2 regions of the Agarivorans sp. 1_MG-2023 genome follow, and region 2 is predicted to be linked to the other one. Evidence: predicted binding sites of a transcription regulator. Region 2 holds the regulator's gene; the other holds the start of a gene.
What was found. The regulator MetJ, encoded in region 2, represses methionine synthesis genes. The targets are predictions, from matches to a motif close to TAGACGTCTAGACGTCTA.
Positions count from the first base shown of each region.

Region 1: the regulator MetJ is predicted to act here: its motif matches at 2,017-2,034, upstream of metA (homoserine O-succinyltransferase).

Region 1 is NZ_JAUOSJ010000014.1:128,659-132,080, reverse strand. Features, by position in the region: gene rpoA (DNA-directed RNA polymerase subunit alpha) at 1-113, shown strand, start outside; gene rplQ (50S ribosomal protein L17) at 152-544, shown strand; gene Q4592_RS18430 (HD-GYP domain-containing protein) at 642-1,904, opposite strand; gene metA (homoserine O-succinyltransferase) at 2,062-3,003, shown strand; gene metH (methionine synthase) at 3,093-3,422, shown strand, end outside.
Region 2 is NZ_JAUOSJ010000016.1:11,921-15,342, reverse strand. Features, by position in the region: gene Q4592_RS19120 (dimethylarginine dimethylaminohydrolase family protein) at 1-197, shown strand, start outside; gene Q4592_RS19115 (hypothetical protein) at 320-760, opposite strand; gene metJ (met regulon transcriptional regulator MetJ) at 1,025-1,324, opposite strand; gene metB (cystathionine gamma-synthase) at 1,478-2,635, shown strand; gene metL (bifunctional aspartate kinase/homoserine dehydrogenase II) at 2,665-3,422, shown strand, end outside.

The DNA.
Region 1 (3,422 bases), on a different contig from region 2:
CTAACTTAGGTAAAAAGTCGCTTACAGAAATCAAAGATGTATTAGCGTCACGTGGTTTGTCTCTAGGTATGCGCCTAGAAAACTGGCCGCCAGCTAGCATTGCTGATAAGTAGTCACTGGTTTTAACGTCTTAATATAGAAGGATAAGGTCATGCGCCATCGTCAGAGTGGTCGTCAATTGAACCGAAATAGTAGCCATCGTCAGGCTATGTTCCGGAATATGGCCAGTTCATTGGTTCGCCATGAAGTTATCAAGACAACATTGCCTAAAGCCAAAGAGCTTCGTCGTGTTGTTGAGCCATTAATTACATTGGCTAAAAATGACAGTGTAGCTAACCGTCGTCTAGCTTTTGCTCGTACTCGCGATGCAGAAGTTGTTGGTAAGCTATTTGCTGAAATCGGCCCTCGATTCAAAGAACGTGCAGGCGGTTACACTCGCATTTTAAAATGTGGTTTCCGTGCTGGCGATAATGCTCCTATGGCATTCATTGAATTATTGGACCGTCCTGAAGTTGAAGAAGTTGCTGAAGAAGCGGCTGAGTAAACTCAGACACCAAGTATAAAAAGCCGGACTTAGGTCCGGCTTTTTTTTGTCTTGAATTTGTCTAGTAAGATTTTACAACGGCGGAGTAATTAGCCCGTTACAAACGTTTGTTGTGATCGAAGTAATAAGAGATGCGCGCCCGCGGATTCAAGTACTCAAATACAGCATCGGGTAAGGCGCTGGGCTTAAGGGCTTTCTCAATGGTTAAGCCTGCCGCTTCTAAATCAATAATTGGTGCTTCAGTACGCGGGATATTGGGGTCATAAACTTGTACAGCAGGGAACAGCAAACGTTCCGAGTTTACCGACATCACCAAGCCAATCTGCCCTGAACTAAGCTGCACAACACTGCCTGGCGGATAGATACCCAACAAACGTATAAGTATGCCTAAGTCAGCAGCATTGAGCTGCGCTTTACGTTGTTTATAAAGGTAGGAAATAACCGTAAAAGGAATCCGGGTTAAGCGTGGGTCTCTTGGGTGGCATAAGCTGTCATACTCATTTACAACTGCAATGAGCTGGGCTAAGCGGTCGATGCTGTCGCCTTTTAACTTCTGAGGGTAACCGCTGCCATCTAAATACTCGTGGTGTTGCGCCGCAATCACTTTTACCTTTGCGGGTATCGTTTCTGATAACTTAAGAAAATCAGCCCCGTACTTAGTGTGCATCTTTAATAAGTTGGCTTCTTGAGCGGTTAACTTACCCGGTTTGCGCAGCACTTTATCGGGGATTTTCATTTTCCCTACATCGTGAAACAAGCCGGCCAAGCCTAAGATTTTTATATCACGCTCAGAAAATCCAGCAGCTTTGGCTAGCATCATGGCAAGGATAGACACATTTAAACTGTGATAGTAAAAGCTGTCGGCATCTTTGCTGTCGTTCATTAAGTGCAGCACCACACCCTCGCCAGAGAGTAAGTCATCGGCTAGGTTGTTAATTAGGGTTGTAGCGTCATCAACGGCGTTAAGTGGGCGGCTTTTCAGTTTGCTCATCACCGCGCGAACTTGCGCCATTGAGCGATCAAACTCTTTCTCAACCTTTTGTAGGTTACGGCGGTAATTCTTTAACTCTTCAATACGCGCGCGTTTTTCTTCCCAGAGTGCTTTGGCGGCTTTCTCTAAAGCCTTAGCGTCATCCTTTTTTTCGTCGTCTTGTTCTTGGTTCGCCGGCAAAGGTGGCGTATCGCTTTTTTCAGGTACCACAATGACATGCTTCAATCCCAGATTCTTGATTACATCAATCTGATCTTGGCTTTTTATTTTGAAGCTGGTGAACATAAACGGGTGCTCGCCCCATTTTACCGGAAGCTTAACAAACACACCTGTTTGTAATCGTTCTACATTAAGCTTTAACTCAGCCATGTGCCCTTACAACTTTTTTTCATCAGGGAGCATTATGAATAATTATTGGCACAAAATCAGCAGCTTTTAACAAGTTCTAGACATACACGAGGAACTATTTAAAATAGGTATCTAGATGTCTAGACATACATGTCTTGTTGTTAGCTTGGAGCCTCTTATGCCAATTTGTATTCCTGACCAGTTACCCGCTGCTGAAGTCCTGCGTAACGAAAATATTTTTGTTATGCCAGAGAGCCGTGCAGCCCATCAGGATATCCGTCCGCTCGAGGTAGTACTTCTTAATTTGATGCCTAAGAAAATTGAGACTGAAAACCAAATCCTCAGGCTGCTCTCTAACTCTCCCTTGCAGGTGAATGTAAAGCTATTACGTATCGATCATCGCGTGTCTAAAAACACTCCCAAAGATCACATCGATAAGTTTTATCGTGATTTTGACAAACTGCGCGAGCGTAACTTCGACGGACTGATTATTACTGGTGCTCCTTTAGGGCAAGTACCCTTCGAAGAAGTGTATTACTGGGATCAAGTTAAAGAAATTATTGATTGGGCCACAACCCACGTCACTTCAACCTTGTACTTATGTTGGGCGGCGCAGGCGGCGTTGTATCATTTATATGGTTTGAACAAACAAACTAGAGATACCAAGTTGTCTGGGGTGTATTGGCATCAAACCAAGCACAAGCATAATCCCTTGGTTCGTGGTTTTGATGACGCTTTTCTCGCGCCACTATCACGCTTCGCGCATTTTGATTCAAACCTAATTACCGAAGAAACCGACTTGAAGGTACTGGCCGATAACCCTGAAGCGGGTAGCTACTTATTTGCCAGCGAAGATTTTCGCCAAGTATTTATTACTGGTCATCCAGAGTACGCAGCAGATACTTTGCACAACGAGTATCAGCGTGATTCTCAAGAAGGCTTGAATCCGCAATTGCCCGAAAACTACTACACGCATGACGATTGCTCTGCCGCGCCATGTGCCACTTGGCGTAGTCATGGACACCTTTTGTATAACAACTGGCTTAACTACTGTGTTTACCAAATCACGCCTTACGACTTAGCCGAGCTTAAACCCAAATCTGATAATATCTTGAAATAATTTCATATAACTTTATCGCAGATAAGCCCCATTAGGCAGTGTGCTACACTGCCGAGTCGAAATACCAGCGAAAGAAATAGGAAGTTCCCGTGTCAGCAAGGCTACAACTAGAAAAGCAACTCTCTCAACGCATCATGATCATCGATGGCGGCATGGGAACCATGATTCAGTCTTACAAATTTGAAGAGGCTGACTACCGCGGAGAGAGCTTTGCAGACTGGCATACCGATGTAAAAGGCAACAACGATATGTTGGTGCTAACACAGCCAAAAATTATTGCTGATATTCATCGTGAGTACTTGCTGGCTGGCGCTGATATTCTAGAAACCAATACCTTTAACGCTACAACTATCGCCATGGCTGATTACGACATGGAGAAGTACTCGGCTGATATCAACCGCGAAGCTGCGCGTATTGCT
Region 2 (3,422 bases):
AAGATGCTAAGTTACATTTAGCGGCCAATGCCTTGGTCATTAATGACCAAACAGTAATGATGCCTGATAGTCTGAAGCATATTTCTACTGAAGTGCGAGCTAAAGGTCACCAAGTAATTGAAGTACCTTTTGATGCGATTAACTGGCAGGGCGGTTCATTCCGTTGCTTCCACCACCCAATTGTTCGTGAAAGCTAAGCCTTAACAAGCAATAAAAAGCCTGCACTAAGCAGGCTTTTTTGTTTATGAACATGCATGCACCATAAGGTTGGTTGAACACTTTCTATTGGTGCCTGAAATTATCCGTTGCTGGCATCAACTCAAGTTGGGTTACTTAAGTTGTGATTGTTGGCTTTAGCTAATGTCCAAGTATCATAATCACGCAACAAGTAAAGCGCTAGACAGGCGGCGAGCATTGGCCATGCAGCGAAAAATAGTAGATTGTTGAATGGGTCTAAATACTTCGCGAAAGAAGAGAATGTAGAGGCGGCATGCAGTACTAATATGGCTAAATAGGTAACGTTTCTCCATAAACCCAATACAAAGGCAGCAATGAACGCCAATTGCGCAAGCCCTAAACCAATAAGTACGTTACTGGATAAATTCAAACCGTAGAAACCAGAGAATACTTTTATCGCGTGTTCTGGAACCAATACTTTATCAAGTGCCCACATGGTGAACACCAAGCCAATACTTAACCTTAAGCAGAATAAGCCAATAGAAAGGCTTTTTGCTAATGGAGTTTGAGATGAAGAGGTCATTCTTTTTCCTTAAATAAAGATAAGTGCCTGAGTACAGACCGATAAGGCTCAAGTTTGATTGCAGTTTTAATTAAGCAAATGACTTAGATTAAGGCGGTGGTTTGTTATCGCAGTTTACTTGTTAATACTCCTTGTTATCAGGGAGCTATTTTTAGTGAGAAGCAACAAGTTTGGGTCTATTTAGGATGAGAGAAACGTTAAAGTGTCAGGGTTGAGAATATAAACAAAGAAAAAAACCGCTCAATGAGCGGCTTCCTAAAAATATTAATCTTCTTTATCTATCTCGGCTTGCGCCGCTTTTTCTAAGGCCGGGTCCGGCTTATCTTTTTGTAAGTCGGCGTCATCAGGCAACGGTTGACCCGTATAGGCATGAAGGAAAGCCTCGCAAAGTAGTTCGCTATTGGTGGCGTGGCGCAGGTTATTAATTTGTCTGCGGGTACGCTCGTCAGTGAGTATCTTTAATACCTTAAGCGGAATTGATACTGTGATTTTTTTAACTTGTTCGCTTTTTTTACCGTGTTCAGCGTAAGGGCTGATCCACTCACCGTTCCATTCTGTCGACATACTACAATACACACCAAACCAAAGAGACCCTATTGTAACGGGGGAAATGCGACTTAGCAATCCAACAGCAAAGACATTTAGACGTCTAGAAGTGTTGACGTCTTTTTTGCTGGTGGTAAAGTGGCAGGATGAATTGAGGGAGTAGATCAGCAAATGTCTTTAAAAGATCTTCAAGCTGCCACTATAGCAGTGCGCAGCGGTATAGAAAGTGACAGCCAACACGGCGCAGTAGTGCCGCCTATTTATTTGTCTAGCAATTATAGCTTTGCTGATTTTAATCAGAAGCGTCAGTTTGATTACAGCCGCTCTGGTAATCCAACCCGTCATATTTTGGCTGAGGCTATCGCCAACTTAGAGCATGGCGCGGGTGCGGTGATTACTAACACCGGAATGTCGGCAGTTAATTTGGTTACCGCTTTGCTTGAGCCCGGTGATTTGTTGGTAGCACCTCATGATTGTTACGGCGGCAGTTACCGTTTATTCGACAGTCTTGCTAAGAAAAATGCCTTTGATGTGGCTTTTGTTGATCAAAATGACCAAACACTATTGACCGAGTTATTGGCTAAAAAGCCTAAAATAGTGTGGTTAGAAACCCCCAGTAATCCACTATTACGCATTGTTGATATTAAAACTATTGCCGAACAAGCACATGCCGCTGGTGCTTTAGTGGTAGTGGATAACACCTTCCTTTCACCGGCTTTGCAGACCCCGATTTTATTAGGTGCCGACATTGTGGTGCATTCGGCCACTAAATATATTAATGGCCATTCTGACGTAGTGGCGGGTATGGTGGTTGCGGCCACCGAAGAACTTGCTGAGCAACTGGCATGGTGGGCTAACTGTTTAGGGTTAACTGGTTCGGCCTTTGATTCTTACCTTACTTTGCGTGGTTTGCGCACACTAAAAGCCAGAATGAATGTGCATCAAGAAAATGCTCAAGCCATTGTGGCTTGTTTGCAGCAGCAAGGGGTTGTGGGCAACATCTATTATCCTGGATTACCAGAGCACCCAGGGCATGCGCTGGCGCAAAGTCAGCAACGCGGTTTTGGTGCTATGTTGAGTTTTGAGCTGGAACTTGAAGAAAGCCAAATGGTTAAGTTTCTTAAAAACCTACAATTGTTCTCTTTGGCGGAATCTTTAGGTGGGGTAGAGAGTCTAATTGCTCACCCTGCTACCATGACTCACGCCGCGATGTCGGCTGAAGCCTTAGCGGAAGCGGGAATTTCTAACCAGCTATTACGGGTATCGGTGGGTTTAGAAGACGCCCAAGATTTAGTTAATGACTTACAACAGGCCTTTGCCTCGCTTTAAGCGGGCTAAAAGTTGTAGAGAGGTATTCGGTGTCGGTAAATAGACATGTTCACAAATTTGGTGGTAGCAGCTTGGCTGACGCAGGATGTTTTAAACGCGTAGCCAATATTGTTGCCCAGCATTCGCAAGCCCAAGATTTGATTGTGGTATCTGCCGCAGGTAAAACCACCAATCGCTTAATCAACATTATTGAATTGGCTCAGCAAGCTGACGACGCCACTGCTGAAGCGCTACAAGCGTTGATTGAGTTTCAGGGTAAGTTAGCCAATGAGTTGCTTAGCAAGCTTACCGCGCAATCGCTCGTTCAAGCCTTAGACACTGAGCACCGTTACATTGCCAGTATTTTAGAGGGAGAGTTAGACACCTTTAATACCAATGAGGTTTTGTCGTTTGGTGAGCGCTGGTCTGCTCGCCTATTAGCGGCTTTACTTAGCGAAAGTGATTGCCAAGCCGAATGGTTAGACTCTCGCGAGTTTTTCAAGGCCGAGCTATCGGCGCAGCCGCAAGTAGATGTTAGCCAAAGTACACCATTGTTAGCTAAATGCTTGGCGGCGAAACCTGCATGCCGAGTGGTGGTTACCGGCTTTATCTGTAGTGATAGCCAAGGCCGAACCGTCACCTTAGGGCGTAATGGCAGTGATTATTCTGCCACTGAATTAGCCGCTTTAGCCGACGCAATATCAACCACGATTTGGAGCGACGTTGCTGGCATTTACAGCGCTGACCCACGCTTGGTGAAAAATGCTCACTTGCTCGAAAATTTAGCCCTAAAAGAGGCGGCTGAGTT